Regions from separate parts of the Streptomyces sp. NPDC018964 genome, predicted to be linked through region 1. Evidence: predicted binding sites of a transcription regulator. Region 1 holds the regulator's gene; the other holds the start of a gene.
The links. The regulator HspR, encoded in region 1, represses chaperone genes until heat shock. The targets are predictions, from matches to a motif close to TTGAGNNNNNNNNNCTCAA.

Region 1 (15,038 bases):
GCCCGGTGACCCCCGAGACGGATGCGGCGTCTCAGTCGGCCAGCGCGCCCCCGAAGAACGGCCGTGCGCCCAGGCCCAGTTCGCCGGGCGTGAGCAGGACCGAGCCCTTGCCGGTCGGGCCGGAGGAGGTGCCGGGCAGCAGGTGGAGGCGTCCGGCCTCGTTGGCGGTGGCGGCCAGTTCGGCGCGGCCGTCGTGGTCGAAGTCCCTCAGCAGCACGGAGGTGCCGAGCCAGGCGTCGTTCTCCTCGGCGGGGTCGCCCTCGATGCCGGTGGTGCCGTAGTCGTACAGGCGGGCGCCCTTCCCGGTGATCCCGCCGGAGCCGCCGCGCAGCACGGTGAGCGCGCCCGTGCGGAACACGTTCGACCCGATCACCTCGCCGGGGACGCCCACCGCCAGGTCGGGGTAGCCGTCGCCGTCGGTGTCGGCGGCCGACACGTCGTAGCCGAAGGAGTCGTCGGACTCGCGCACGCCGGGGACCCCGGAGGTGCTCTGGCTGTACGACTTCGCCGTGCCGAACCCGGTGGAGCCGCCCTTGAGGACGTGGACCGCGCCGCCCTTGCCGGAGCGGGAGACGCCGACGGCGAGGTCGCCGTAGCCGTTCTTGTCGAAGTCGGCGATCACGGCGGCGGAGCCGACCATCTCGGAGGAGGCGGGCAGGCCGGTCTTCTTGGACCGGGCCGGGGTGCCGGAGCCGCCCTTGTAGAACCAGACCCGGTGGCCGCGGGTGTCCACGTCGTAGCCGATCACCGCGAAGTCGGCGGTGCCGTCCTTGGTGACCTTGCCGGAGACGACCAGCAGCGGGTTGATGTCCTCGCCGTCGATGGGGTCCAGGTTGGTGGCCTTGCCGCGGGAGCCGGACTTGGTGAAGGGGCCGCGCAGGAACCAGACGTACTCGTCGTCGACGGCGGTCACGTCCGGGCGGCCGTCGGCGTTGAAGTCGCCGACCGCGACGTCCAGGGCGAAGCTCACCTTCTTGCCCGAGGGGGCGGCGTACGAGCTGCCGCCGGAGATGCCGGTCCTGGAGCCCCAGAGGATGGTGAACATGCCCCGGTTGGAGCCGGCCGCCTCACCCGGGGAGGTGGTGACGATGTCGGCGTACCCGTCCTTGTTCATGTCCGCGGTGGTGATCTTCGCGCCGAAGTGGTCACCGGTCTCCGCCGCGCCCTCGACGCCCGGGCTGTTCTGCGTGATCACGGTTCTCTTCGCCGGGTTCAGCCCTTTCGTGGTACCCCAGACGACGACGACCGCGCCCGCCTGCTTCTTGCCGCCGGCGGTGGCGAGCCGGTCGCCCAGGGCGAGGTCGCGGTGGCCGTCGCCGTTGAAGTCCTCCGCGTACTTGGCGGTCGCCGCGCCGGCCGGGGCGGCGAGGGCGAGCGGGGTCAGGCCCGAGGTGAGGAGGGTGGTGGCGACGAGGAGGGAGGTGCGGGTACGCAAGGGGGAGCTCCATGGGTCCGCGGTGCCGGGTGTGGGTGACGCGTTCGTCAGACGCCCGGTGCGGGCCGAAGGTTGTACGTGGACATGTCGAAGGGGCCGCCCTGTCGGACGGCCCCTCCGGTGGTGTGTCGCGTTACTTCACGGGCTCCGGCTGCGGAGCGTTCTCGCTCTCCTCGTCGCCCGCCGGGTCGGCCGGGGTCTTGACGGACTCCAGCAGGAGCTGGGCGACGTCGACGACCTGGATCGACTCCTTGGCCTTGCCGTCGTTCTTCTTGCCGTTGACCGAGTCGGTCAGCATGACCAGGCAGAACGGGCAGGCGGTGGAGACGATGTCCGGGTTGAGGGAGAGGGCCTCGTCGACGCGCTCGTCGTTGATGCGCTTGCCGATCCGCTCCTCCATCCACATCCGGGCGCCGCCGGCGCCGCAGCAGAAGCCGCGCTCCTTGTGGCGGTGCATCTCCTCGTTGCGCAGGCCCGGGACCTTGCCGATGATCTCGCGCGGGGGCGTGTAGATCTTGTTGTGGCGGCCCAGGTAGCACGGGTCGTGGTAGGTGATGAGGCCCTCGACGGGGGTGACCGGGATCAGCCTGCCCTCGTCGACCAGGTGCTGGAGCAGCTGGGTGTGGTGGATGACCTCGTAGTCGCCGCCGAGCTGCGGGTACTCGTTGCCGAGGGTGTTGAGGCAGTGCGGGCAGGTGGCGACGATCTTCTTCGCCGACCTGGGCTTGCGGGACTCGTCGGTCACCTTGCCGTCGTCGTCCGTCTCCTCGCCGAAGGCGGCGTTGAGGGACATGACGTTCTCCATGCCGAGCTCCTGGAACAGGGGCTCGTTGCCGAGGCGGCGGGCGGAGTCGCCGGTGCACTTCTCGTCGCCGCCCATGATCGCGAACTTGACGCCCGCGATGTGGAGGAGTTCCGCGAAGGCCTTGGTGGTCTTCTTGGCGCGGTCCTCCAGGGCGCCGGCGCAGCCGACCCAGTACAGGTACTCGACCTCGGAGAGGTCCTCGATGTCCTTGCCGACGACCGGGACCTCGAAGTCGACCTCCTTGGTCCACTCCAGGCGCTGCTTCTTCGCCAGGCCCCAGGGGTTGCCCTTCTTCTCCAGGTTCTTGAGCATCGTGCCCGCCTCGGACGGGAACGCGGACTCGATCATGACCTGGTAGCGGCGCATGTCGACGATGTGGTCGACGTGCTCGATGTCGACGGGGCACTGCTCGACGCAGGCGCCGCAGGTGGTGCAGGACCACAGGACGTCGGGGTCGATGACGCCGCCCGTGGCGAAGCCGCTGTCGGATACAGGCTCGGCGGTGCCGATCAGCGGGCGCTCGGCCTCCGCCAGGGCCGCCGCGGGCACGCCCGCGAGCTGCTCCTCGGACGCCTTCTCCTCGCCCTCCATGGTCTTGCCGCCGCCGGCCAGCAGGTAGGGGGCCTTGGCGTGCGCGTGGTCGCGCAGGGACATGATCAGGAGCTTGGGGGAGAGGGGCTTGCCGGTGTTCCAGGCGGGGCACTGCGACTGGCAGCGGCCGCACTCGGTGCAGGTGGAGAAGTCCAGCAGGCCCTTCCAGGAGAACTGCTCGACCTGGGAGACGCCGAAGACGTCGTCGTCACCGGGGTCGGTGAAGTCGATCGGCTTGCCGCCGGACGTCATCGGCTGGAGGGCGCCCAGGGCGGTCCCGCCGGTGGCCTCGCGCTTGAACCAGATGTTCGGGAAGGCGAGGAAGCGGTGCCAGGCCACGCCCATGTTGGTGTTGAGCGAGACCACGATCATCCAGATGAACGAGGTCCCGATCTTGATCATGGCGACCAGGTAGACCAGGTTCTGCAGCGCGGCGACCGACAGGCCGTCGAAGGCGAGGACCAGCGGGTACGAGGCGAAGTACGACGCCTCGTAGCCGTCCACGTGGTGCAGCGCGCCCTCCAGGCCGCGCAGTACGTAGATGGCCAGGCCGATGGTGAGGATGACGTACTCGACGAAGTACGCCTGGCCCGCCTTGGAGCCCGCGAAGCGGGACTTGCGGCCGGGGCGGGAGGGCAGGCTCAGCAGGCGGATGACGATGAGCACGGCGATGCCCAGGACCGTCATCACGCCGATGAACTCGGTGTACATCTCGAACGGCAGGAAGCCGCCGATGACCGGCAGCACCCAGTCGGCCTGGAAGAGCTGGCCGAACGCCTGGGCGAGGGTCGGCGGCAGGGTCAGGAAGCCGACGGCGACGAACCAGTGGGCGATGCCGACGACGCCCCACCGGTTCATGCGGGTGTGGCCGAGGAACTCCCGCACCAGGGTCACACTGCGCTGGTAGGGGTTGTCGGTGCGGGCGCCGGCCGGTACCGGCTGGCCCAGTTTGAAGTACCGGACGAACTGGCCGATCGCGCGTGCGAGCAGCGCGACGCCGACCACGGTCAGGACCAGCGACACGATGATCGCGGCGAGTTGCATGGGGGCTCCTCGGGCCTGCGAGGGGTCTGGAGAGGGATCTTCGGGAGGTCGGTGGGGGCTCCACTACGGCTTCCCCGAAATTACTAAGCGGTAACTTATGTGGTTCGTTCGAGATTACCCCCATCTCCGGTCGCACTGTAGCCGGGTGCGGGGTGATCTGAATCGCTCAGGGTCGCCTGTGGCGGCACCCTCGCGGGCGTCCTGGATGGCGCCCGGGATCCGGTCGTGTTATTCGCGCTAAATCGGTCCATACGCACCTAACTTATATCCGTGCTCTACGGGATCGCCGCCGCCACCATCGCCCTGCTGCTCTCCGCCGTGTTCGCGGAACTGCTGCGGGTCCCCGCCCTGCGCCTGGGGATCCTGGACCGCAGGCGCCGTCTGCCGGTGCCGCTGTCCGGGGGAACGGCCGTCGTGCTCGCGACCGGGCTGGTGGCGGGGATCGGCGACCGGGCGGGGATCGCCCCGCTCGGCACCGGGATCGGGCGGCTGCTGGCCGCCGGGGCCTGGATCGGCGTCCTCGGCCTGGCCGTCGACGTGTGGCGGCTGCGGTGGTGGATCCCGCTCACCGGTACGACCGTGGCGGCGGCGCTCGTCGTGCCGTACGCGGAGACCGGGACGGTGCAGGGGGTGCTCGCCGTGGGGTGGATCGTGGCGGTCACCACCGCGTTCCGGGGGCTCGACCACGCGGACGGGCTGGCCGGCACCGTGGGGGCGGTGACCGCGTTCGGGGTGGCGGTCTGCGCGGCGGTCGAGCTGATGGAGGGGATCGCGGTGCTGCTGGGCGTGCTGGCCGCCGGGCTCGCCGGGTTCCTGCTGCACAACTGGCACCCCGCGCGGGCCGGCCTCGGGGCGGGGGGCTCGCTGTTCACGGGGTTCGTGGTGGCCTCGGCGGCGGTGTTCGTGCGGGCCGGGCAGGGAATTGGGACCGGCGTGGGGGTGTTGTTCGCCCTGACGTCCGTGGCGTGCGCCGACGCCGTCCTGGTGGTCCTCGCGCGGCGGATGTCGCGGTGGCCGCTGACCCGCGGCCGGCCGGACCACCTCGGGCACCGGCTGCGGCGGCTCGGACTCGCGCCCCGCGCGGTGACCGTCCTGCTCGGCTCGGGAGCGCTGGGCGGGGTGCTCGTGGGGGTGGCCGTCCACACCGGGCGGGTGTCCGGGGGCGCGGTGCTGTGGGTGGTGGCGGTGGCCGCGCTGGTCGTCCTCGCGCTCGTGCGCCTTCCCGTCACCCCTGTTTTCCACCCGCGTCAACGAACCGCCGAGGCATCGCCGCAGGTCATGGAGCGGTTGCGTGTAAGGAACGGATAAGAGTTGAGTCTGTTCGACTCAGCTCTGTTGACCCGGCGCCGGGTGTCATGCATGCTTGAGTCCGTTCCACTCAAGTCAGCTGGAGGAATCGAAATGGCACGTGCGGTCGGCATCGACCTGGGCACGACTAACTCCGTCGTCAGCGTTCTGGAGGGCGGCGAGCCCACCGTCATCACCAACGCCGAGGGCGCCAGGACCACGCCGTCCGTCGTCGCCTTCGCCAAGAACGGTGAGGTGCTGGTCGGCGAGGTGGCCAAGCGCCAGGCGGTCACCAACGTCGACAGGACCATCCGGTCGGTCAAGCGCCACATGGGCACCGACTGGAAGATCGAGCTCGACGGGAAGCCCTTCAACCCGCAGCAGATCAGCGCCTTCGTGCTGCAGAAGCTGAAGCGCGACGCCGAGGCGTACCTGGGCGAGAAGGTCACGGACGCGGTCATCACCGTCCCGGCGTACTTCAACGACGCCGAGCGCCAGGCGACCAAGGAGGCCGGCGAGATCGCCGGTCTGAACGTGCTGCGCATCGTCAACGAGCCGACGGCCGCCGCCCTGGCGTACGGCCTCGACAAGGACGACCAGACCATCCTCGTCTTCGACCTCGGTGGCGGTACCTTCGACGTCTCCCTGCTGGAGATCGGTGACGGTGTCGTCGAGGTGAAGGCCACCAACGGTGACAACAACCTCGGTGGTGACGACTGGGACCAGCGCGTCGTCGACTACCTGGTCAAGCAGTTCCAGTCGGGCCACGGCGTGGACCTCGGCAAGGACAAGATGGCGCTGCAGCGCCTGCGCGAGGCCGCCGAGAAGGCGAAGATCGAGCTGTCCTCGTCCACCGAGACCTCGATCAACCTCCCCTACATCACCGCGTCCGCCGAGGGCCCCCTGCACCTCGACGAGAAGCTGACCCGCGCCCAGTTCCAGCAGCTGACCGCGGACCTGCTCGAGCGCTGCAAGACGCCGTTCCACAACGTCATCAAGGACGCCGGCATCCAGCTGTCCGAGATCGACCACGTCGTCCTCGTCGGCGGCTCCACCCGCATGCCCGCCGTCGCCGAGCTCGTCAAGGAGATGACCGGCGGCAAGGAGGCCAACAAGGGCGTCAACCCGGACGAGGTCGTCTCGATCGGTGCCGCGCTCCAGGCCGGTGTCCTCAAGGGCGAGGTCAAGGACGTCCTGCTGCTCGACGTCACCCCGCTGTCCCTCGGCATCGAGACCAAGGGCGGCATCATGACCAAGCTGATCGAGCGCAACACCACGATCCCGACGAAGCGCTCCGAGATCTTCACCACGGCCGAGGACAACCAGCCGTCGGTGCAGATCCAGGTCTACCAGGGCGAGCGCGAGATCGCCGCGTACAACAAGAAGCTCGGCATGTTCGAGCTGACCGGTCTGCCCCCGGCGCCGCGCGGCGTCCCGCAGATCGAGGTCTCCTTCGACATCGACGCCAACGGCATCATGCACGTGACCGCGAAGGACCTGGGCACGGGCAAGGAGCAGAAGATGACCGTCACCGGCGGCTCCTCGCTGCCGAAGGACGAGGTCGACCGGATGCGCCAGGAGGCCGAGAAGTACGCGGAGGAGGACCACGCCCGCCGCGAGGCCGCCGAGTCCCGCAACCAGGGCGAGCAGCTCGTCTACCAGACCGAGAAGTTCCTCGCCGACAACGCGGACAAGGTTCCCGGTGACGTCAAGACCGAGGTCGAGACGGCCGTCGCCGAGCTGAAGGAGAAGCTCAAGGGCGACGACTCCGCCGAGATCCGCACCGCCACGGAGAAGGTCGCCGCCGTCTCCCAGAAGCTGGGCCAGGCCATGTACGCCGACGCCCAGGCCGGGCAGGCCGCCGGCGCCTCCGCCGGTGCCGGTGGGGCCAAGGCCGACGACGACGTCGTCGACGCCGAGATCGTCGACGAGGACCGCAAGGACGGTGCGGCGTGACCGAGGAGACCCCGGGCTTCGACGAGCAGTCGCAGCAGCCCGACGTCCCCTCCGACGAAGCCGAGCCGAAGGCCGCCGCCCAGCCCTCCGCGGAGGAGGCGGCGGCCCCGGCCGGGGACACGGGCCAGGAAGCGGCCCTGGTGGCCCAGCTGGACCAGGCGCGCACGGCGCTCAACGAGCGCACGGCCGACCTCCAGCGCCTCCAGGCCGAGTTCCAGAACTACCGGCGCCGGGTCGAGCGCGACCGGATCGCCGTGAAGGAGATCGCCGTGGCGAACCTCCTGAGCGAGCTGCTCCCCGTGCTCGACGACGTCGGCCGCGCGCGGGAACACGGCGAGCTGGTCGGCGGCTTCAAGTCCGTCGCGGAGTCGCTGGAGACCGTCATCGCCAAGATGGGCCTCCAGCAGTTCGGCAAGGAGGGCGAGCCCTTCGACCCGACGATCCACGAGGCGCTGATGCACAGCTACGCGCCGGACGTCACCGAGACGACGTGCGTGGCGATCCTGCAGCCGGGGTATCGCATCGGCGAGCGCACCATCCGCCCCGCGCGGGTGGCCGTCGCCGAGCCGCAGCCCGGCGCGCAGACGGTCAAGGCGGCCGAGGAGAGCGCCGAGGCGCAGGACGGACCGTCGGAGGACAAGGAGAGCGGTGGCCCGGACGAGGGCTGACGTAAGAACTGACGCAGGGAAGGAGGGACGTCGGGGATGAGCACCAAGGACTTCATCGAGAAGGACTTCTACAAGGTCCTCGGCGTCCCCAAGGACGCCACCGAGGCCGAGATCAAGAAGGCGTACCGGAAGCTCGCCCGCGAGTTCCACCCGGACGCCAACAAGGGCAATGCCAAGGCGGAGGAGCGGTTCAAGGAGATCTCCGAGGCGAACGACGTCCTCGGCGACCCCAAGAAGCGCAAGGAGTACGACGAGGCGCGCGCGCTCTTCGGCAACGGCGGCTTCCGTCCGGGGCCGGGCGCGGGCGGCGGCTCCTTCAACTTCGACCTGGGCGACCTCTTCGGGGGTCAGGCCGGCGGGCAGCAGGCGGGCGGCTTCGGCGGCGGCCTCGGTGACGTCTTCGGGGGCCTGTTCAACCGCGGCGGCGCGGGTGCCGGTACGCGCACCCAGCCGCGGCGCGGCCAGGACATCGAGTCCGAGGTGACGCTCAGCTTCACCGAGGCGATCGAGGGCGCGACCGTCCCGCTGCGGATGTCGTCGCAGGCGCCCTGCAAGGCCTGTTCGGGCACCGGCGACAAGAACGGCACGCCGCGCGTGTGCCCGACCTGCGTCGGCACCGGCCAGGTGGCGCGCGGCTCCGGCGGCGGCTTCTCGCTCACCGACCCCTGCCCCGACTGCAAGGGCCGCGGCCTGATCGCGGAGGAGGCCTGCGAGGTCTGCAAGGGCAGCGGCCGGGCCAAGTCCTCGCGGACCATGCAGGTGCGCATCCCCGCGGGCGTCAGCGACGGCCAGCGGATCCGGCTGCGCGGCAAGGGCGCGCCGGGCGAGCGCGGCGGCCCCGCCGGCGATCTGTACGTCGTCGTGCACGTCGGCACCCACCCGGTGTTCGGCCGCAAGGACGACAACCTGACCGTCACGGTGCCGGTGACGTACCCCGAGGCCGTCCTCGGCGGCGAGGTGCGGGTCCCGACGCTGGGCGGTCCGCCGGTCACGCTGAAGCTGCCGCCGGGCACGCCCAACGGGCTCACCATGCGGGCCCGGGGCAAGGGCGCGGTCCGCAAGGACGGCACCCGCGGTGATCTGCTGGTCACCGTGGAGGTGAGTGTTCCCAAGGACGTGTCGGGGAAGGCTCGTGACGCGCTGGAGGCGTATCGCGAGGCGACCGCGGACGACGATCCGCGGGCGGAGCTGTTCCAGGCCGCGAAGGGAGCTTGATCTGCATGGACGGCCGTCGACGCAATCCGTATGAACTGACCCAGGACACCCCGGTCTACGTCATCTCGGTGGCGGCCCAGCTCTCCGGTCTGCACCCGCAGACGCTGCGGCAGTACGACCGGCTGGGTCTCGTGTCGCCGGACCGCACGGCCGGCCGGGGCCGCCGTTACTCGGCCCGTGACATCGAACTGCTCCGCCAGGTGCAGCAGTTGTCGCAGGACGAGGGCATCAACCTGGCCGGAATCAAGCGCATCATCGAACTGGAGAACCAGGTCGCCGCCCTCCAGGCCCGCGTGGCCGAACTGGAGGGCGCCCTCGACGGGGCGGCCGCGGCGATGCGTCAGCGCGAGGCCGCGGTGCACGCCTCGTACCGCCGTGACCTGGTGCCCTACCAGGAGGTGCAGCAGACCAGCGCACTGGTGGTGTGGCGGCCCAAGCGGCAGCAGCAGGACTGAGGCGCGGATGTGAGGCGCCGCGGGAGGCCCGGAGATCGTCTCGATCTCCGGGCCTCCCCGCTTATGCACGCACACGTGTGTGATTATCGTGTAGCTGCGTGTCCAGATGATCCCCGCCGGACGTCCGCGGGTCTCTCACGAGTTCGGCACACCGTGCCGTGTCCATCTCGTTAAGCGGACGACCTTGACGCCGGTGGGGGCTGAAGCGTTGGCTTTTCAGTCACATGGGCCGCAAAGCTGTGCCCACGTCCAAAACGCACCTGAAGTGAGCCCTCGCATGCGTCGTATCGCCATATCCGTGGCCGCCACCTCCATGTCCGTCATGCTCGCCGGATGCGGCGTGCTCAACGCGACGGGAAGCAGCGACGACGCGAGCCCGGGCAAGGGCGACGACATCACCGTCGGGCTGCTGCTCCCGGAGAAGGCCAACACCCGGTACGAGCAGTTCGACTACCCCATTTTCAAGACGAAGGTGGAGTCGCTCACCGACAAGAAGGGCACCGTCGAGTACGCCAACGCCGAGGCGGACGCCGACAAGCAGGCGAGCCAGATGCAGGAGATGATCGACGACCGGGTCGACGTCATCGTGCTGGACGCGGTCGACGCGCACGCCATCGCGGGCAGCGTGCAGAAGGCCAAGGACGCGGGCATCCCCGTCATCGCCTACGACCGTCTCGCCGAGGGCCCGATCGACGCGTACATCTCCTTCGACAACGAGCTGGTCGGCGAGGTGCAGGCCCGTTCCCTGCTGGAGTCGCTCGGGGAACCCGGCATCACCGACAAGATCGTGATGATGAACGGCGCGTCGACCGACCCCAACGCCAAGCAGTTCAAGGCGGGCGCGCTCTCCGAGCTCAAGGGCAAGGTGACGATCGCCAAGTCCTACGACACCAAGGACTGGAAGCCGGAGAACGCCCAGGCCAACATGGCCGAGGCGATCAACGCGATCGGCGCGGGCGACATCAAGGCGGTCTACTCCGCCAACGACGGCATGGCGGGCGGCATCGTCAAGGCGCTGAAGGCCGCCGGCGTGACCGATCTGCCCCCGATCACCGGCCAGGACGCCGACCTCGCGGCGGTGCAGCGGATCCTCGTCGGCGAGCAGTACATGAGCGTGTACAAGTCCTACCCGGACGAGGCCGAGAACGCCGCGGAGATGGCCGTGGCGAAGGTCCAGGGCAAGGACATCCAGTTCGACGCGCTGACCCGCGAGCGGGTGGACAGCCCCACGACCAAGGACATCCCGGCGCAGCTCGTGCCCGTGGTCGCGCTGACCAAGGACAACATCGAGGACACCGTGGTCGCCGACTCGATCTACGACGTCTCGGACATCTGCACCGCTGAGTTCGCCGCGGCCTGCGAGGCGGTCAAGCTGAAGTAGCCGGTCCCCGGCAGCCTCCGTCGATATTCGGCCACCCGCCGGTCCCCTGACCGGCGGCGGGCCCTGCCCGTGTTGCACAGCCGGTTGTGGCCGCGCATAGTTGCGCTGCGGAAAGTGGCGGAACCGGGGGTGGGATGGGCGATGGCCGGGCGCGGGACGGACGGGCATCCACACGGTGCTGACCGACTGTGCGAGGCCGGGGATCGCGTGTATTCCCGGGCCGTACGGCGCGGACGGCTGCCGCGCCGGGACGCGGAGCCGGTGCCCTGCCTGCTGGAACTGGCCCTGCTGCACCCCGATCCCGACGACATGGACTGGCTCGTCCCCACCGCCCCGCAGGAGGTCATGACCCGGCTGCTGCGCGGGATGTACGACGAGGTGAGCGCGAGTCAGCGCCGGGTCGGGTCGGCCGTCGAGGCCTTCGAGCGGTACGCCGGCCTGGGCCGCCGGCTGCCCGCCTCGCCGTCGGCGGCGGAGGGCCCGGCGATCCGGGTGCTGGACGGGCTGGCCCGCATCCAGGCCGCGATGGACGAGGCGACCCAGGCGTGCGCCACCGAGGTGCTCACCGTCCAGCCCGGCGGCATCCGCCGCGAGGCGGAGCTGTCGGAGGGCCTGCACAGGGCGATGGCGCTGCGCGGCCGGGGCGTGCGCATGCGGGACCTGTACACGCACGTCGCCCGGCACGGGCACGGGCTGCTCAGCTATCTGGAGCTGATGGGCGACGCGGTGGAGGCGCGCACCCTGGACGAGGTGATCGAGCGACTGATCCTCTTCGACCGCACGGTCGCCTTCATCCCCGCCAACGCCGAGCGCACCATGGCGCTGGAGCTGCGCCACCCGGCGCTGGTGGAGTACCTGGGCACGGTCTTCGACCGGCTGTGGCGGCTCGCCATCCCGCTGACCGCCCCGCTGCCCGACACCGGCATCGAGGGCATCTCGCACCGCGAGCAGTCCATCGCGGCGCTGCTGGCGGAGGGCCACCAGGACGCGGTGATCGCGGAGCGGCTCGGCATCAGCGTGCGGACGTGCCGGGCGCACATCGCCCGCCTGTCGGAGACGCTGGGGGCGGCGAGCCGTACGCAGCTGGGGGTGCGGATCGCCCAGGCGGGCCTGGACGGGGCGCGGGGGCCGGCGGTCATTCGGCCCGGTCGAGGATCCCGGACCGTCCGATGAGGTAGCCCAGCTCCGCCCGGCTCCGACTGCCCAGCGTCGCGGCGAGTTTGGCGATGTGGACGCGTGCGGTGCGGATGTTCATGCCGAGGCGGTCCGCTATGACGGAGTCGGTGTGGCCCTCCACCAGGAAGCGGGCGACGGCCCGTTGGCGGGCGGTGAAGCCGTTGAGGGCCGCCGGTTCGACCGGCCGGGGGTGCATGGGGGTGGCCAGCCGCCAGAAGCTGTCGAACACACTGACCAGGTATTTGATGATGGGCGGGTGGCGGATCTCCAGCGCGACGCTCCGCTGTCCGTCCGGGTCGCCGGGAATGTAGGCGACGGTCTGGTCGATGACGATCAGACGGCCCGCGACCTCGTCCAGGGTGCGTGCCTCGGCGTCGCCGTTCAACCGCTCGTACCGGGCGACGACCAGGGGGATGTGGCGCTGCGTGTGCGGGTAGAGGACGCGGATCCGGCCGCCGCGGTCGAGGAACTCCTGGTCGCGGACGAGGGCGGCGGCCTGGGCCGCCCGCGCTGTCTCGGAGGTGTGGTAGTTGCTGGGGGGCTGCATGGCGAGGAGTTCCCCCGTGCCCTGCGCCAGTGCCTCGAGGATGGCGCCGTTGATCCGGTCCGAGCCGCTGATGACACGGAGCGACGAGGCGTGCGGCTCCACGGCCGGTTCGCCCGTCCGCAGGAGCGGCTGGAAGACCTCGGCCAGCCGTGCCTCGCGCCGCCGCTCCGCCGCGACGCGTTCGCCGGAGGACCGCAGCAGCCGGTGCAGGGCGACCGTCGGCGCGACGGGGACCAGCCGTCCCGGATCGTCGAGGGAGGGCTGGAGCAGCCCGGAGTCGAGCACGCAGGGGGTCTCCTCGGCCTCCTCGGCGGGCACGGAGCCCTCACGCAGTGCCCGGGCGTACAGCTCGGTACCCGCGTCGCACAGGTCCTCGGCTTCGTGGTGGTGCGCGGTCGCGGTCACGCGGGGTCCTTACCTCCTCGGCTTCACGGTTCCTGCTTGAGGATCCCCGACTGCGCGATCAGATAGCCGAGCTGGGCGCGGCTGCCGCTTCCGAGGGCGGAGGCGAGCTTGGCTATGTGGGCGCGGCAGGTGCGTACGTTCATGCCCAGACGCCGGGCGATGGCCTCGTCGACGTGGCCCTCGACGAGCAGTTTGGCGATGGAGTGCTGGATGTCGGTGAGGCCGTCGGGGGCCGGTTCGTACGGGGCGCCCGCGTTCAGGGAGACCGCGCGGGTCCACATGAACTCGAAGACCTTGATCAGGTAGCGGACGAGCCCCGGGTGGCGCAGCTCGAGGGCGACCTGCCGGTCGTCGCGGGTGGGGATGAAGGCGACGGTCTCGTCGCAGATGATGAGCCGCTCCACCAGTTCGTCGATGGTGCGGTACTCCACCTTGGCGGTGTCGAACCGGGCCACGTACGCCAGCGTCTCGGGACTGTGCCGGGCGGTGTGCTGGTAGAGGGTCCGGATGCGCACCCCCCGCTCGGTCATCTGCCGGTCGCGCTCCAGCGCCTGGGTGAGGGTGTGCTCCAGGCGGCGGCCGCCCGGCTGGACGGAGAGCATCTCGGAGCGGCACTGGGAGGTGGCCAGGTCGAGGGCGGCGTTGATCCGGTCGAACCCCTCCAGCACCGTCATCGAGTGGGTGCTCATCGTGGTCTGGGCGCTGAGGGTCATGAACGGCTCGAAGGCGTCGGCGAGCTCGATCGACGCCCGCCGGCGCTCGGTGATCTCCCGTTCCAGGGGGTTGAGCCGCTGGGCGAGCGCCACCGCCGGGGCGACCGGGCGCAGCCAGGTGGGGTCGTCCGGGTCGGGGTGCAGCAGGGCGAGTTCCATCAGGCAGGGGGAGGACTCCGCGTCCGCGCGGGGGACGCGGCCCGCCCGCAGCGCGTCGGCGTAGAGGCGGCTGCCGGCCTCACACAGTTCGGTCACCGTATGGGGATGTACCTCATTGGTCCGATTCGTAGTCAAATCTCCACCCCCCAGGGTCCTGAACATGCAGGAACATGATGCACCGATTGTGTGGCCATGACGTGCCCGAATGAGCCATCGTCGTACTTGACGGGGGAAGGGTGAATTTCGAGTGAGGACGAAGCCGACTATGCGCAAGAGAACGCTTCGCTCGGTACTTGTCGCCGCCTTCTCTGCCGTCATGGCCTTCGGAGTGCTGAGTGGCCTGGCCGGCACGAAGGGCGACGTCCGGGCTGACAGCAGCTGGGGGCCGGTGGTGGTGTCCAAGGCCACGCCCCCGGACAGCAGCTGGGGCTCCCCGGTGCCCCTGCTCGCAGACGACAGCAGTTGGGGCTGAGTGATGACCACACCACCCGACGACCGTTCCTTCCGCAGGGAGATGGCGACCGCCTACCGCTCCGGATGGCACTTCATCGACCTGGTCACCGCCATCCCCCACAGCGGTGACTCGTTGATGGTGACCGTGTTCGGTGAGCCGGTCGTCGTCACGCGGGACGAGGACGGAGACGTACGGGCGTACCGGTGCCTGCGGCGGCCCAGAGGGGCGCCGAAGCCCGTACGGTGTGCCATCCGGTACGGAATGATCTTTGTGAACCTGGACCAGCGGGACCACCGGCGGGTGGAGTCCGACTCCCCCGCCCCCCGGACCATCTCTGCCACCCCCCGCAGTGCCTGACGCGATTCCCCCGTCGTAAAAGATCGCGCAGGTGCTTCCCCCCGCAGCGGCGTCACCGTGACCTGAACACGGTGACGCCGCTGCAGTTTTCCGGGACATGTCGGGTATCGGCCCGGCCGTGCGATGGCCGGAAGGCATCGCTCGGCGTACGAACCGTACGGGCGGCCTCACCGGCGGCCCGGCGCGCGTGTGAGCGCGATCCCGACGGCCACCCGTGACGGCTTCGGCCACGGCGTCCGCCCGTGGTGTTCTGTGTGCCGCCGCTGCGTCTCGGCGGCCCGTTCCCGGTCCGCCCGTCCTTCCGGTGTCGCCTGCCGTCGGCCGTGGTGTTCCGTGTACCGCTGCTCCGCCTCCGTGCCCCGTTCCCGGTCCGCCCGCCCCTCCGGCGCC
Region 2 (15,038 bases), on a different contig from region 1:
CGAGACCGACGCCCTCGCCGGGCTCGGCATCGACGTGCCGGAGATCGTGGCCCGGGTGGAGGAGGTGCACGGGGCCGGGGCGATGTCCGGCGACCGGAAGGCCGGGGGCCGCAGGTCGGGACACCGGCCCTTCGACCGCGCGGCCAAGGACGTCCTCACGGGCGCCCTGCGCGCCGCCACCGCCCTGCGCGACCGCCGCATCGGCGACGAGCACCTTCTGCTCGCCCTCACCACCCGCCCCGGCGTCCCCGCCGAGGTCCTCGCCGACCACGGCGTGACGTACGAGTCCGTGACCCGGGTCCTCCACGGGGGCGGCGAGGCCAAGGCGGGCTGACGCCGGCGTGGTCCCGGCCCGGCCCGGTCGGGCCCGGGCATCCCCGTTGGGCCGGGATCGTCCCGGTGGGCGAGGCCGGAGGGTTTCGGTCGGGCTCGGGTGGGTGCACTGGTCCTGCGGCCGCGGCTGGGTCTTGCCGGGCCCGGGGTGTTCCGTTGGGTCGGGGTGTGCCGGAGTCCGGGTGCTGGTCCGGGGCCGGAGGGTTTCGGTCGGGCTCGGGTGGGTGGGTCGGTCTTGCGGCCACCGTCGGGTCTCGCCGGGTCTCCGAGGTGTTCCGGTGGGCCGGGTGGGCCGGTGCGGGGCCGGTCGTGTCCGGCTGGGGCAGGAGGCCTACCGCTTCGGGGCGCGCAGGATCACCCCGATGTGGGCCGCTGCCGTGGACAGGTGGCGGCGGGCGTCGCGGAGCTGGTCCGGGGTGACCCCGTGGTCGCGGGCCGCGTCGCGGATGTCGTCCCGGAAGCGGTCCAGCAGGCGGTCCAGGTCACGGGCCGGGTCGCCGGTGGAGTCCGAGGCGTCCTCGTGCGCCCAGGCCGGGGTGTAGTCGGCGGGGAAGTCCTCGGGCGTCTCCGAGTACGACGGCTCCGAGGTCTTGCCGGAGGCTCCCGCGCCGGTGCGGCCGAAGGCGAAGTCCTTGCCGAACCCGCTCATCTCCTTGGCCAGTTCACCCAGGCCCTCGCGCAGCCCCGTCGGCCAGTCGCCCCGCGCGAAGTGGCCCTGCACCTGCTCCTGGACCTGGCGCACGATGCGCTGCACCTCCTCCTGCGCCCTGTCCTGGGCCTCCTTGGCCTGGCGGCGGGCACGCTGGGCCTCCTCCCGGGAGCGGCGGCTCTCGTCCTTGGCGCGGCGGGCCTGTTCCTTCCACTCCTGCTTGGCGCGGCGCATCTCCTCCTTGGCCGCCTGCCAGGCGTCCTTGTCGCCGAAGACCCCGAAGTCGCCGAAGGCGCCTTCCTCCCCGGCGCCCGCCCCGCCCGTACGGCTCTGGCGGGCCTTGCCCGCCGCGGCCCGCATCTCGCGGCGCAGATCGCCCGCCGCGCCGCTGACGTCGGCGCGGATCTCGGCGGCCAGCTCGGCGACCGACTCCCGGATCTCCAGCTCCAGATCGGCCAGCTCACCGCTGCGGTCGGCCAGTTCCGCGCGGCCGGCGTCGGTGATGGAGTACACCTTGCGGCCGCCCTCGGTGGTGTGGGTGACCAGGCCCTCCGCCTCCAGCTTGGCCAGGCGCGGGTAGACCGTGCCCGCCGAGGGCGCGTACAGCCCCTGGAAGCGCTCCTCCAGCAGGCGGATCACCTCGTAGCCGTGGCGCGGGGCCTCGTCCAGCAGCTTCAGCAGGTAGAGGCGGAGGCGTCCGTGGGCGAAGACGGGGGGCATGTCAGAGCACCTTCTTGTCGGTCGTACCGGCATTGTCTCCCGAGGCGGCCGGTGGTTCGGGCTCGTGCTCCCCGGCCGGGCGGCGCAGCAGGGCGATGGAGCCGGAGACGGTGGTGGCGCGCAGCCTGCCGCTGCCGGTGCCCAGACGGCCGGTGAGTTTGTGGGCGCCCCACATGCCCTGGACCCGGAGGCCGTCGAAGGCGTTGGAGATGGCGCCGCTCGCCGTGTTCGCCTCGACGTCCGCGTCCGCGGGGTCCGGCAGGCGGATGGCTATCTCGCCCGAGACGCTGGTCAGCTTGACGTCGGTGGGGCCACCGGGGTCGAGGTCCAGGATCATGGATCCGCCGACCGTGTCCGCGCGCACGGAGGGGCCGGAGCCCTCGACGACGGTGAGGTCGCCGGAGACGGAGGCGAAGCGGAGGTCGCCGGTGACGGACTGGGCCTCCACGTTCCCGGACACGGTCTCCGCGCGGACCGGGCCGGAGAGGGCGACCAGGGTGGTGTCGCCGGCGACGCCCTTCACCGAGACGGAGCCCTGGACGCCGGAGACCACGGCGCCGGCGCCGACCACGCCCACCTCGATCCGGGTGCGGGCCGGGACGGCGAGGGAGACCACGGCGCTGCGGCGCCAGCCCTTGCGGTCCAGCCATTTGAGGAAGCCCTTCCAGGGGAGGTCGTCGTAGGCGACCGTGAGGGTGCCGTCCTGCTGGGTGACCACCAGGGGCGGGCCCTCGATCTCGGAGACCTGGAGGTGGGCGGTGGGGTCGTCGGTGCCGACGATGTTCACCGTGCCGTTGACGATGCGGACGTGCAGGTCGGTGACGGGGGTGTCGAAGGTGAGCTTCGTGGGTTGCGCGACGGTCCACTCGGGCATGGTGGGGCCTCCTGCTCGGCGCATGGCGCTCGGCGCTCGATGGCGACGCGGCATATCGCGTCTTACGCGATTTACGATATATCGCGGCAGGGGAAAGTCAAGGCACTCGTTCTGGTGAACGGTCGGCTTGGTGGCGTGCTGGTGCACGGTGCTGGTGCTGGGTGGGGGTGGGGCGCGCGGCCCGGCGCGGTACGGGTTCCCCGTGTGGGTGTGGGCCGGGGGTGGGGTTGCGCAGCCCGGCGCTTGCGGGGTGCCTCCCCCACTCGCGGCTTCGCTCGAGCGGGAGGTACCCCCATCGCCCACCCGTGCCGCCCTGGGGGCACCTCCCAGGCCTTTAAGGTACTGGGGGAGGCACGACTGCCCGCGGGAGCGGCGGGGGTGGCGCGGTTGTTCACGGGAGCGGCGGGGGCGGCACGACTGCTCGCGGGAGCGGCGGGGTGGCGTGACTGCCCGTGGGAACGTGGTGCGCGGCTGCCCGTGGGGTGGTGGGGCTGCCCGTGGGGTGGTGGGGCGGCACGATTGGCCGGGGGAGTGTGCGGTGCGCGGTTGGTCGTGGGAACGCGGCACGCGGCTGCCTGTGGGCAGCCGCGTGGGGGTTACTCCTCGTCCTCGTCGTCCAGGCGGGCCAGCCAGGTGGCCAGGCGTTCCACCGGGACCTCGAAGTCGGGGTTGAGGTCGACGAACGTGCGCAGCTGCTCGGCCAGCCACTCGAAGGTGACCTCCTCCTCCCCGCGCCGCTTCTCCAGTTCCTCGATGCCACGGTCCGTGAAGTACATGGGGACAAGGATAGGTGCGGGAAAACGGGCGGGCCGCACCCCCCGTGAGAGGGGTGCGACCCGTGCGCGTACTGCCGCCGGTTACGCCTCGAAGACCTCGCGCACTAGCTGCTCCTGCTCGGCCTGGTGGCGCTTCGCGGAGCCGACCGCCGGGGACGAGCCGTGCGGCCGCGAGATGCGGCGCAGGCGCTCGGCGTGCGGGAGGTCGGCGCCGACCGCCAGGTCGAGGTGGTCGATCAGGTTGAGCGCGATGAACGGCCAGGCACCCTGGTTCGCCGGCTCCTCCTGGGCCCACAGGTACTTCTCGGCGTTCGGGTACTTCTTGATCTCCGCCTGGAGCTCCGCACCCGGCAGCGGGTACAGGCGCTCGATGCGGATGATCGCCGTGTCCGTCGCGCCGCGCTTCTGCCGCTCGGCCTCCAGGTCGTAGTAGACCTTGCCGGCGGTGAAGACGACCTTCTTGACCGCGGCCGGGTCGACCGAGGCGTCGCCGATGACCGGGCGGAACTGGCCCGTGGTGAACTCCTCCGCCTTCGAGGCCGCGGCCTTCAGGCGCAGCATCGACTTCGGGGTGAAGACGACCAGCGGCTTGTGGTGCGGGTTGTGCACCTGCCACCGCAGGAGGTGGAAGTAGTTCGACGGCGAGGTCGGCATCGCGACCGTCATGTTGTTCTGGGCGCAGAGCTGCAGGAACCGCTCCGGGCGGGCCGAGGAGTGGTCCGGGCCCTGGCCCTCGTAGCCGTGCGGGAGGAGCAGGACCACACCGGAGGTCTGGTTCCACTTCTGCTCGGCCGAGGAGATGAACTCGTCCACGACCGTCTGCGCGCCGTTGACGAAGTCGCCGAACTGCGCCTCCCACAGCACGAGCGCGTCGGGGCGGGCCAGCGAGTAGCCGTACTCGAAGCCCATCGCCGCGTACTCGGACAGCAGGGAGTTGTAGACGTTCAGCCGTGCCTGGTCCTCGGAGAGGTACTGCAGCGGCGTGTACTCCTCGCCCGTGCTGCGGTCGATGATGACCGCGTGGCGCTGGCCGAAGGTGCCGCGCTGGGAGTCCTGGCCGGCGAGCCGCACCGGGACGCCCTCGAGGAGCAGCGAGCCGAAGGCGAGGGTCTCGCCCATGCCCCAGTCGATCGTGCCGTCCTCGACCATCGTCGCCCGGCGCTGCAGCTGCGGCAGCAGACGCGGGTGGACGGTGATGTGGTCGGGGATGTTCACCTGGGACTCGGCGATCCGCTTGACGGTCTCCGTGGTCACCGCGGTGTTCACGGCGACCGGGAACTCCGCCTGCGGGTCCGCGGACTCGACCGAGGCCGGCTGCGAGGTGGCCTCGCGGACCTCCGTGAAGACCTTCTCCAGCTGGCCCTGGTAGTCCTGCAGCGCCTGCTCGGCCTCTTCCAGGGTGATGTCGCCGCGACCGATGAGGGACTCGGTGTACAGCTTGCGCACCGAGCGCTTCTTGTCGATCAGGTCGTACATCAGCGGCTGGGTGAAGGCCGGGTTGTCCGACTCGTTGTGACCGCGGCGGCGGTAGCAGATGAGGTCGATCACCACGTCCTTGTTGAACGCCTGGCGGAACTCGAAGGCGAGCCGCGCGACGCGGACCACGGCCTCCGGGTCGTCGCCGTTCACGTGGAAGATCGGGGCCTCGATCATGCGGGCCACGTCCGTCGCGTACATGGAGGAACGCGATGACTCCGGGGCGGCGGTGAAGCCGACCTGGTTGTTGATGACGACGTGGACCGTGCCGCCGGTGCGGTAGCCGCGCAGCTGCGACATGTTCAGGGTCTCGGCCACCACGCCCTGGCCCGCGAAGGCCGCGTCGCCGTGGATCGCCACCGGCAGGACGGTGAAGTCCGTGCCGCCCTTGCCGATGATGTCCTGCTTGGCGCGGGCGACGCCCTCCAGGACCGGGTCCACCGCCTCCAGGTGCGAGGGGTTGGCGACCAGCGAGACCTTGATCTGCTCGCCGTCCAGGCCGGTGAAGGTGCCCTCGGCGCCCAGGTGGTACTTCACGTCGCCGGAGCCGTGCATCGACTTCGGGTCGAGGTTGCCCTCGAACTCGCGGAAGATCTGCGCGTACGACTTGCCGACGATGTTCGCCAGCACGTTCAGCCGGCCGCGGTGGGCCATGCCGATGACGACCTCGTCCAGGCGGGACTCGGCGGCCGAGTCCAGCACCGCGTCGAGCAGCGGGATGACGGACTCGCCGCCCTCCAGGGAGAAGCGCTTCTGGCCGACGTACTTCGTCTGCAGGAAGGTCTCGAAGGCCTCCGCCGCGTTCAGCCGGCGCAGGATGCGCAGCTGCTCCTCGCGCTCCGGCTTGGTGTGCGAGCGCTCGATGCGGTCCTGGATCCACTTGCGCTGCTTGGGGTCCTGGATGTGCATGAACTCGACGCCGGTGGTGCGGCAGTACGAGTCGCGCAGCACGCCGAGGATGTCGCGCAGCTTCATCAGGGACTTGCCGGCGAAGCCGCCGACGGCGAACTCGCGCTCCAGGTCCCACAGGGTGAGGCCGTGCTCGACGATGTCCAGGTCGGGGTGCTTGCGCTGGCGGTACTCCAGCGGGTCGGTGTCGGCCATGACGTGGCCGCGGACCCGGTAGGAGTGGATCAGCTCGAAGACGCGGGCGGCCTTGGTGACGTCGTCGTCGTGGGAGGCGTCGATGTCCTTGAGCCAGCGGACCGGCTCGTAGGGGATGCGCAGCGCCTCGAAGATCTCGTCGTAGAAGCCGTTCTCGCCGAGCAGGAGGTTGGCGACCGCGCGCAGGAACTCGCCGGAGGCGGCGCCCTGGATCACCCGGTGGTCGTAGGTCGACGTGAGCGTCATGACCTTGGAGATGCCGAGCTTGTTCAGGGTGTCCTGGGAGGTGCCCTGGAACTCCGCCGGGTAGTCCATGGAGCCGACGCCCATGATCACCGACTGGCCGGGCATCAGGCGCGGCACGGAGTGGACGGTGCCGAGGCCGCCGGGGTTGGTCAGGGAGACCGTGACGCCGGTGAAGTCGTCCATCGTCAGCTTGTTGTCGCGGGCGCGACGGACGATGTCCTCGTAGGCCTGCCAGAACTCGAAGAAGTTCAGCGTCTCGGCCTTCTTGATGGCCGCGACGACGAGCTGGCGGTCGCCGTTGGGCTTCACCAGGTCGATGGCCAGACCGAGGTTGACGTGCTCCGGCTTCACCAGGGTCGGCTTGCCGTCCACCTTGGCGAACGAGTGGTTCATCGCCGGCATGGCCTTGATGGCCTGCACCATCGCGTAGCCGATGAGGTGCGTGAAGGAGATCTTCCCGCCCCGGGCCCGCTTGAGGTGGTTGTTGATGACGATGCGGTTGTCGAACAGCAGCTTCACCGGGACCGCGCGCACGGACGTGGCCGTGGGCAGCTCCAGGGAGGCGTCCATGTTCTTCGCCACGGCGGCGGACGGGCCGCGCAGGGTCACCTGCTCGGGGCCGGTCTTCGCCTCGCCGGCGGGCTCCGCCTTCGGCTTCGCGGCGGCCGGCTTGGCGGCGGGCGCGGCGGCCTTCGCAGGGGCGGGAGCCGGAGCCTGCGCCGGGGCGGCGGGCTGTGCGGCGGCCGGCTGTGCGGCGGCGGGCTGCGCGGCCGCGGGAGCGGGCGCGGCGGGCCGGGCCGGAGCGGCCGGCTGGACCGGGGTGGTGGTGGTTCCCGCGGCCCCCGCGGCCGCGGTACCCGCCGGAGCCGAGGTCGCAGGCGCGCCCGGCTTGTAGTCGGCGAAGAAGTCCCACCAGGCTCGGTCCACCGAGTTCGGGTCCTGGAGGTACTGCTGGTAGATCTCGTCGACGAGCCATTCGTTGGCACCGAAGGCCGCAGCGGGGTTCTTGCCCGCTTGGTCGGTGTCGGTCGAGATGCTCGAGTTACTGGGGGACTGTGGCGACACGGCGTCAACCGCCCTCTTCCGCTTCGCAAGATGATGGACAGCGGAAATAAAGGCTACGCCCCCGAGAGCGAGAAGGTCAGGCCGGGCCCGTTCATCGTCGCGTAAGTCACATCACGGCGGGTGTTTCGGCGCTGGAAATGGCGGGAAACAACCCTGGTTTCGATTCTTCGGCCCATGCCAGGGATCGCCCCGGCGGGCCCCGGCGCGCAGTTCGCGCGGGCCTCTGCCTGATCACACGTGTCCGTCAGCGCGAACACGGACGGATCGTGCGGCTCCGCTTCGAACTTTACGTCAACTTGGTGTGGAGGATGCTCCCGGAAGGGTGATGAGCATCCGGCAGCCCCGCTCGGATTCGGCCACGCGGATCCGGCCGCCGTGCAGATCGACGGCCCAGCGGGCGATCGCCAGGCCGAGACCGGTGCCTCCGTCGCTGCCCGGACCGTGCGGCCGGTTGACGTTGCCCCGGTTGAACCGCTCGAAGACGCGGTGCCACTCGGCCCGCGGAATGCCGGGCCCCTCGTCCAGCACCTCCAGCTCCAGCGACTCCGGCCGGTCCCCGCGCCGCGCCCGGACCGTCACCCGGCCGTGCGGCGGGCTGTGCTTGACCGCGTTGTCGATCAGGTTGGCGACGACCTGGTGGATGCGTTCGGGATCGGCGTGCGCGACGAGCTCCGGCGGCGACACGTCGAGGTGCAGATGGACGTCCGTACGGGTGTGGCCGCCCGACCCGGAGGCCATGCCCGCGCGGGCGGAGGCGACCATGTTGGCCTCCTTCAGCACGCCGGACAGGTACGGCCACACCTCGAACCGCCGCTTCTTCAGCGGGACCACGCCGTTGTCCAGGCGGGACAGGTCGAGGAGCGTCTCCACGAGGCGTCCGAGGCGCTCGGTCTGCTTCAGGGCCGTGCGCATCGTCTCGGGATCGGCCTGCGTGACACCGTCGACGATGTTCTCCAGCACCGCGCGCAGGCCCGCGATGGGCGTGCGCAGTTCGTGCGAGACGTTGGCGACCAGTTCCTTGCGCCGGAGGTCCTGGGCCTCCAGCTCGTCGGCCATGACGTTGATCGTCTGGGCCAGGTCGCCGAGCTCGTCCCGGCGGTTCTCGCGCACCCGGCGGGTGTAGTCGCCGTGCGAGATGGAGCGGGCCACGGCGTTCATGTCGTCCAGCGGAGCGGTGAGCGAGTGCGCCACGAACTGCGTGAGGAGCAGCGTCGCGATCATCGAGAAGATCGTGATGAAGCGCAGCTCCGTCTTGGTGTGCACGGCGATCACCGAAAGGCCCGTGGTGATCAGGACCGAGACGACGACCAGCGCACCCAGCTTGGTCTGGATCGAGAACGGGCGTACACCGCCCCAGGGCTGCCGCGCCCCGGGGCCTCCGCGTCCGGCCGGTCCGTCGCTCATGGCGTCGGCGTCTCCAGGGCGTACCCCACGCCGTGCACGGTGCGGATGCGCTCGGCGCCGATCTTCCGGCGCAGCGCCTTGATGTGGCTGTCGACCGTGCGGGTGCCGGAGGCGTCCGCCCAGTCCCACACCTCGGCCAGCAGCTGCTCACGGGAGAGCACCGCGCGGGGGGTGTTCGCCAGGCACACCAGGAGGTCGAACTCGGTGGGGGTCAGGTGGACGTCCTCGCTGCGCACCCGCACCCTGCGCTGCGCGTGGTCGATCTCCAGCTCGCCCAGGCGCAGGATGCCGCTGCGCGGGGTCGTCGCCGCGAGGGCCGCCCGCTCCATGCGGCGCAGCAGCACGTGCACGCGGGCCGCCAGCTCCCGCATGGAGAAGGGCTTGGTCATGTAGTCGTCGGCGCCGACGCCCAGTCCGACCAGCATGTCCGTCTCGTCGTCGCGCGCGGTGAGCATCAGCACCGGCACCGGCCGCTGGGCCTGCACGCGCCGGCAGACCTCCAGGCCGTCGAAGCCGGGCAGCATGATGTCGAGGATCAGCAGGTCGGGCTGCCAGGCCTCCGCCGTGTCGACCGCGGACGGACCGTCGCCCGCCGTTTGCACCAGGAATCCCTCGGCGCGCAGGCGCGTCGCGATGGCGTCCACGATCGTCGCGTCGTCCTCCACCACCAGGACCCTGCGCTGGGCGCCGGGGGTGGTCGTGGCCGTGCCGTTGTGGGAGGTCTGTGTCTGCTCCATCGCCCGCCCCTGAGGTGTGCTTTTTCCGGAATCCGTGGGGTGATCCGTCGTCTGCGCATCACTGCGATTGACGCTTGGGTGATCCGCGTCAGGGCAGCAGCGTACGGGGAGTCACCGCGCCTTTGCTATCCAGGGCGGACGCCGATGTGCACGACGTCCGGAACGCCCCGGGCAACGGGGATCTCTTCGGTACGCACCTGTTGGAACCCGGCATTCCGCAAGGTTTCCTCGAACTCCGGGGAGGGCTTGGCCGACCACACGGCGAGCACCCCGAGCGGCCTCAACACCCTTGCGCAGGAAGCCAGTCCGGACGGCGAGTAGAGGCCGTCGTTGCCCTCGGTGACGGTCCAGTCGGGTCCGTTGTCGATGTCGAGGCAGAGCGCGTCGAACGTGTCCGATGTCTCATCGAGGTAACGGACGAGGTCCGTCTCGACGATCTCCGTGCGCGGGTCGGCGAGGGCCTCGGCGGAGAGCCCGGACAGCGGCCTCGCGCGGTGCCATTCGATGATCGCCGGTTCGCGTTCCACCACGGCGATCCGTCCCCAGCGGGGCTGTCCGGCGGCGTGTGCGAGCGAGAAGCCGACCCCGAGACCGCCGATCAGGACGTGCGGGGCCGCCGCGCGCGGGTCGAGGGCCGCGAGGGCGGCGTCGACGAGGCGCCGCTCCGAACGGCCGTCGGAGGTGTCCATCAGGAAGCAGCCGTTGGCGATGATCTGCAGCAGGCCGCCGTGCCGGCGCAGCACGACCTCGCCGTACGGACCCTCGCGGCGGTCCAGGACTTCGGGGGGTTCGGGAATGTCGTACGGGGTGGACATGCGTTCATCCTGGCAGCTCCCTCCACGCGGCGGTCATGCCCTTCCGCACCCCCGGGAAGTGATCGCTCAGAGCGAACGCGGCTTCGGGAACATTCGGCGGCTCACGAGCATTGAGTCGGCATAGCTCAACTTGACTGCCGAAGGGGAGATCATGGCTGCTGAGTCCACACCACTCGCCCTGCCCGTGCTGCCGCTCGACGACGAGGTCGTCCTGCCCGGGATGGTGGTTCCGCTGGACCTGAGTGACTCCGAGGTGCGCGCCGCGGTGGAGGCCGCCCAGGCCGCCGCCCGCGACGAACCGGGCAAGCCCCGGGTGCTCCTGGTGCCACGCGTCGACGGGACCTACGCCGGTACCGGCGTACTGGGCACGATCGAGCAGGTCGGCAGGCTGGCCGACGGCGATCCGGGCGCCCTGATCCGCGGCCGGGGCCGCGTGCGGATCGGCGCCGGGACCACCGGGCCGGGCGCGGCGCTGTGGGTGGAGGGCACGCGCATCGACGAGACCGTGCCCGAGCCGCTGCCGGGCCACGTGACCGAGCTGGTGAAGGAGTACAAGGCGCTCGCCACCGCCTGGCTGCGCAAGCGCGGCGCCTGGCAGGTCGTCGACCGGGTCCAGGCCATCGACGACGTCTCCGCGCTCGCCGACAACTCCGGCTACTCGCCGTTCCTGACCACCGAGCAGAAGGTCGCCCTGCTGGAGACCACCGACCCGGTGGCCCGGCTCAAGCTCGCCACCCAGCAGCTGCGCGACCACCTCGCCGAGCAGGACGTCGCCGAGACCATCGCCAAGGACGTCCAGGAGGGCGTCGACAAGCAGCAGCGCGAGTTCCTGCTGCGCCGCCAGCTCGAAGCGGTCCGCAAGGAGCTGCGCGAGCTCAACGGCGAGAAGGAGGGCGAGGAATCCGACGACTACCGCGCCCGCGTGGAGGCGGCCGATCTCCCCGAGAAGGTCCGCGAGGCCGCGCTCAAGGAGGTCGACAAGCTGGAGCGTGCCTCCGATCAGTCGCCCGAGGGCTCCTGGATCCGCACCTGGCTCGACACGGTCCTGGAGATGCCGTGGAACGAGCGCACCGAGGACGCCTACGACATCCAGGGCGCCCGCGCCGTACTGGACGCCGAGCACGCGGGCCTGCAGGACGTGAAGGAGCGGATCACCGAGTACCTGGCGGTGCGCAAGCGGCGCAGCGACCGGGGGCTCGGCGTCGTCGGCGGCCGGCGCGGCGGTGCCGTGCTCGCCCTGGTCGGCCCGCCCGGCGTCGGCAAGACCTCCCTCGGCGAGTCCGTCGCCCACGCGATGGGCCGCAAGTTCGTCCGCGTCGCCCTCGGCGGCGTCCGCGACGAGGCCGAGATCCGCGGCCACCGCCGTACGTACGTCGGCGCGCTGCCCGGCCGGATCGTGCGGGCGATCAAGGAGGCCGGCTCGATGAACCCGGTCGTCCTCCTCGACGAGATCGACAAGGTCGGCTCCGACTTCCGCGGCGACCCGGCCGCGGCGCTGCTCGAGGTCCTCGACCCGGCGCAGAACCACACCTTCCGGGACCACTACCTGGAGGTCGAGCTCGACCTGTCCGACGTGGTGTTCCTCGCGACGGCCAACGTCCTGGAGGCCATCCCGGAGGCCCTGCTCGACCGCATGGAGCTGGTCCGCCTCGACGGCTACACCGAGGACGAGAAGGTCGTCATCGCCCGCGACCACCTGCTCCCGCGCCAGCTGGAGCGCGCCGGACTGGACGGGGACGAGGTGACGATCGACGAGGGCGCGCTGCGCAAGCTGGCCGGCGAGTACACGCGCGAGGCGGGCGTGCGCACCCTGGAACGGTCCGTCGCGCGGCTGCTGCGCAAGATCGCCGCCCAGCACGAACTGGGCGAGCGGGAGCTGCCCTTCACCGTGACCGACGGCGACCTGCGGGACCTGATCGGCCGGCCGCACCACGTGCCCGAGTCCGCCCAGGACCCGGCCGAGCGCCGCACCGCCGTCCCCGGTGTCGCCACCGGCCTCGCGGTGACCGGCGCCGGCGGGGACGTCCTCTACGTGGAGGCCTCCCTGGCCGACCCGGAGACGGGCGCCGCGGGACTGACCCTGACCGGCCAGCTGGGTGACGTGATGAAGGAGTCCGCGCAGATCGCGCTGAGCTTCCTGCGCAGCCACGGCGCCGAGCTGGAGCTCCCGGTGGGCGACCTGAAGGACCGGGGCGTGCACATCCACTTCCCGGCGGGCGCGGTGCCCAAGGACGGCCCGAGCGCGGGCGTCACCATGACCACCGCCCTGGCCTCGCTGCTCTCCGGCCGGCTGGTCCGCACCGACGTGGCGATGACCGGTGAGGTCTCGCTGACCGGGCGGGTGCTGCCGATCGGCGGGGTGAAGCAGAAGCTGCTCGCCGCGCACCGCGCGGGGATCACCACCGTGATCATCCCCAAGCGCAACGAGCCCGACCTGGACGACGTTCCGGCGGAGGTGCTGGACAAGCTCGACGTCCACGCCGTCACCGACGTCCGCCAGGTCCTGGAACTGGCGCTGTCGCCGGCGACGAACGGGGCGGCGCCCGAGGTTCCGGTCGCCGCGTGACGGAGACGGCCGGATGAGGGAGGGCCCGGGTCCCGTGAGGGAGGCCCGGGCCCTCACCGCGTCCGCGTCCGGGGCCGGCCGGTCAGCCCAGCGCGAAGGCCCGTACCCCGTCCGGGGTGCCGTTGAAGAGGTTGTGGTCCCCGACGGTCGGCCCGGTCGAGGTGTACTGCCACATCGTGTACGTGTCCCAGCCGGCGGGCAGCTCGCCCACGGTGGAGGCGTACCGGGCGATCCACAGCGGGGTGGTGGCGGCGAAGCCGGCGTAGTCGCCGGTGCACTGCCTCCACCAGCTGGTGGCCGTGTAGAGGACGGCGTTGCGGCCGGTGCGGTACCGGTACTGGTCCAGGAAGTCGCGGATCCAGCTCACCATCGCGCTCGGCGACTTGCCGTAGCAGGCGTCGCCGTACGGGTTCCACTCGATGTCGAGCACGCCCGGCAGGGTCCGGCCGTCCGCGGACCAGCCGCCGCCGCGGTCGACGAAGTAGTCGGCCTGGGCGGAGCCGCTCGCCGTGTCGGGCGTGCCGAAGTGGTAGGAGCCGCGGACCATGCCGACGTCGTAGGAACCGCCGTACTGCTGGGAGTGGTACGGGTTGGTGTAGTACGTCCCCTCCGTGGCCTTGGTGTAGGCCCAGCGGACGCCGCTGTTCCACAGGGTCGTCCAGGCGACGTCGCCCTGGTGACTGGAGACGTCCACGCCCTCCGTCCGGGCGGCGCGGACGGAGGGGAGTCCGCCGCGGCCGTCGTGGGCGAGCACGCCCGCGCCCATGCGGGCGGAGCCGCGCGGAGGGGCGCCGGGAGCGGATTCGGCCGCGGCGGCCGTACGGGGGAGGGAGACCAGCGCGAGCAGGACCGCGCCGGCGGTCGCGAGTGCGCGTATGCGGGGGAGGCCGGATCTGTGCACAGGCATGACGCATCTCCGAAAGGTCGGTGTGGGGCGAACCCGGAATGTGACCCACGTCCCATGTAGTGGGCATGCCATGAATCGCCTGGTGGGGAAAGCGCGCACGTGGACCACGGCGGGGGCGGGGTGACCTCCCCCGCCGCCCGAAGGGCGTGGGAGGCGCCCCCGGCCGCCGTTGGTCTACGCCTGCGAAATACTGGTGGAGCCGCGGCGGCGTCGCCACTTGGCGGAAGACGTCCAGGACCGGAAAACCGAAGCAGGGACAGACGTGCACGAACAAGGACACCGCGGTGAGGAACGCGCCGCCTCCCCGGAGCCCGCGCCGGGTGTGGACCAGCCCGGATTCCTCGCACTGGAACGCGAGTTGACGGTGCTGCTGCGGCGCGCCCGGGCCAGCCAGGGAGAGATGGCCCGCGCGGTCCACCCCGACCTGGAGCCGTCCGCGTACGGGCTGCTGGTCCGTCTGGATGAGTGCGGCCGGCAGCGGGCCACCGAGCTGGCCGCCTACATCGGCGTCGGCAAGGCCACGATGTCGCGCCAGCTGCGCGCGCTGGAGGAGCTCGGTCTCGTCGCCCGCGAGCCGGACCCCGCCGACGGCAGGGCCTGGCTGATCACCCTCACGGAGGAGGGCCACGCACGGGTCCGCAGGGTCCGCGCGGCCCGCCGCGCCCGCTACGCCGGCCGGCTCGCCGACTGGGACCCCGCCGAGGTCACGGAACTCGCCCGGCTGCTGAACCAGCTCAACCGGGGCATGGAGAGCTGACCCCGTACGGAGTACCGGAGTACCGCTGACGGGGTGACAGCTCGGCGTAGACCACCGTCGCGTCGTCGTGCGTCTTGCCGCGGAGCGGCGGCACCCGGTCCGCCTCCGCCCGTTCCAGGGTCCGTACGCGCTCCACCAGGGACCGGGCGCCCTCCTCGCGGACCAGGGCGAGGCAGTCCGCCCAGTCGCCCTCGTGGAACCTCTCCACCCAGCGTGCCGCGCCGTCCGTCAGGGCGGCCAGGGCGCGCACCTCGCCGCGCGGCAGCGAACCGGTGACCGCGCGGGAGGCCACCGAGGGATCCGCCGCCGCCGTGAAGAAGCCCCCCTCCTTGTTGCGCAGCGTGGTGTCCACCAGGGTGTGAGAGGCCAGGGCCGAGCGGGGCAGCCGGTCCAGCCGGTCGTCCAGGAACGGGGTGACCGCCCCGTCGGGGGACTCGACGAGCAGGGCCGAGTCGGAGAGCACCAGGTAGTCCACCGAGGCCGGTGACCAGCGGGCCAGCACCACCGTCGCCTGCGGCGTACGGGGGTGAGAAAGGTCACAGGTTGCCGCGTGGCCGGCGGCGGTACGCGCGAGGGCCCGGGACAGCAGCTCGGCCAGCGGCACATCCG

Region 2: lon (endopeptidase La) is a predicted target of HspR. The motif match lies at 10,310-10,328, and genes of this name have one in related genera.

What each region holds. Positions count from the first base shown of each region.
Region 1 covers NZ_JBIRYZ010000010.1:165,923-180,960, forward strand. Annotated here, with positions in the region: gene ACH5AO_RS19125 (FG-GAP and VCBS repeat-containing protein) at 32-1,435, opposite strand; gene ACH5AO_RS19130 ((Fe-S)-binding protein) at 1,569-3,875, opposite strand; gene ACH5AO_RS19135 (MraY family glycosyltransferase) at 4,146-5,183, shown strand; gene dnaK (molecular chaperone DnaK) at 5,277-7,118, shown strand; gene grpE (nucleotide exchange factor GrpE) at 7,115-7,786, shown strand; gene dnaJ (molecular chaperone DnaJ) at 7,823-9,001, shown strand; gene ACH5AO_RS19155 (heat shock protein transcriptional repressor HspR) at 9,007-9,456, shown strand; gene ACH5AO_RS19160 (sugar ABC transporter substrate-binding protein) at 9,734-10,837, shown strand; gene ACH5AO_RS19165 (LuxR C-terminal-related transcriptional regulator) at 10,979-12,010, shown strand; gene ACH5AO_RS19170 (LuxR C-terminal-related transcriptional regulator) at 11,973-12,965, opposite strand; gene ACH5AO_RS19175 (helix-turn-helix transcriptional regulator) at 12,989-13,999, opposite strand; gene ACH5AO_RS19180 (hypothetical protein) at 14,154-14,309, shown strand; gene ACH5AO_RS19185 (hypothetical protein) at 14,313-14,648, shown strand; gene ACH5AO_RS19190 (hypothetical protein) at 15,003-15,038, shown strand, end outside.
Region 2 covers NZ_JBIRYZ010000006.1:180,100-195,137, reverse strand. Annotated here, with positions in the region: gene ACH5AO_RS12585 (Clp protease N-terminal domain-containing protein) at 1-334, shown strand, start outside; gene ACH5AO_RS12580 (helix-turn-helix transcriptional regulator) at 665-1,702, opposite strand; gene ACH5AO_RS12575 (DUF4097 family beta strand repeat-containing protein) at 1,704-2,576, opposite strand; gene ACH5AO_RS12570 (DUF6104 family protein) at 3,173-3,352, opposite strand; gene ACH5AO_RS12565 (multifunctional oxoglutarate decarboxylase/oxoglutarate dehydrogenase thiamine pyrophosphate-binding subunit/dihydrolipoyllysine-residue succinyltransferase subunit) at 3,434-7,243, opposite strand; gene ACH5AO_RS12560 (ATP-binding protein) at 7,535-8,647, opposite strand; gene ACH5AO_RS12555 (response regulator transcription factor) at 8,644-9,384, opposite strand; gene ACH5AO_RS12550 (spermidine synthase) at 9,510-10,199, opposite strand; gene lon (endopeptidase La) at 10,351-12,765, shown strand; gene ACH5AO_RS12540 (lysozyme) at 12,848-13,672, opposite strand; gene ACH5AO_RS12535 (MarR family winged helix-turn-helix transcriptional regulator) at 13,935-14,429, shown strand; gene ACH5AO_RS12530 (protein phosphatase 2C domain-containing protein) at 14,407-15,038, opposite strand, start outside.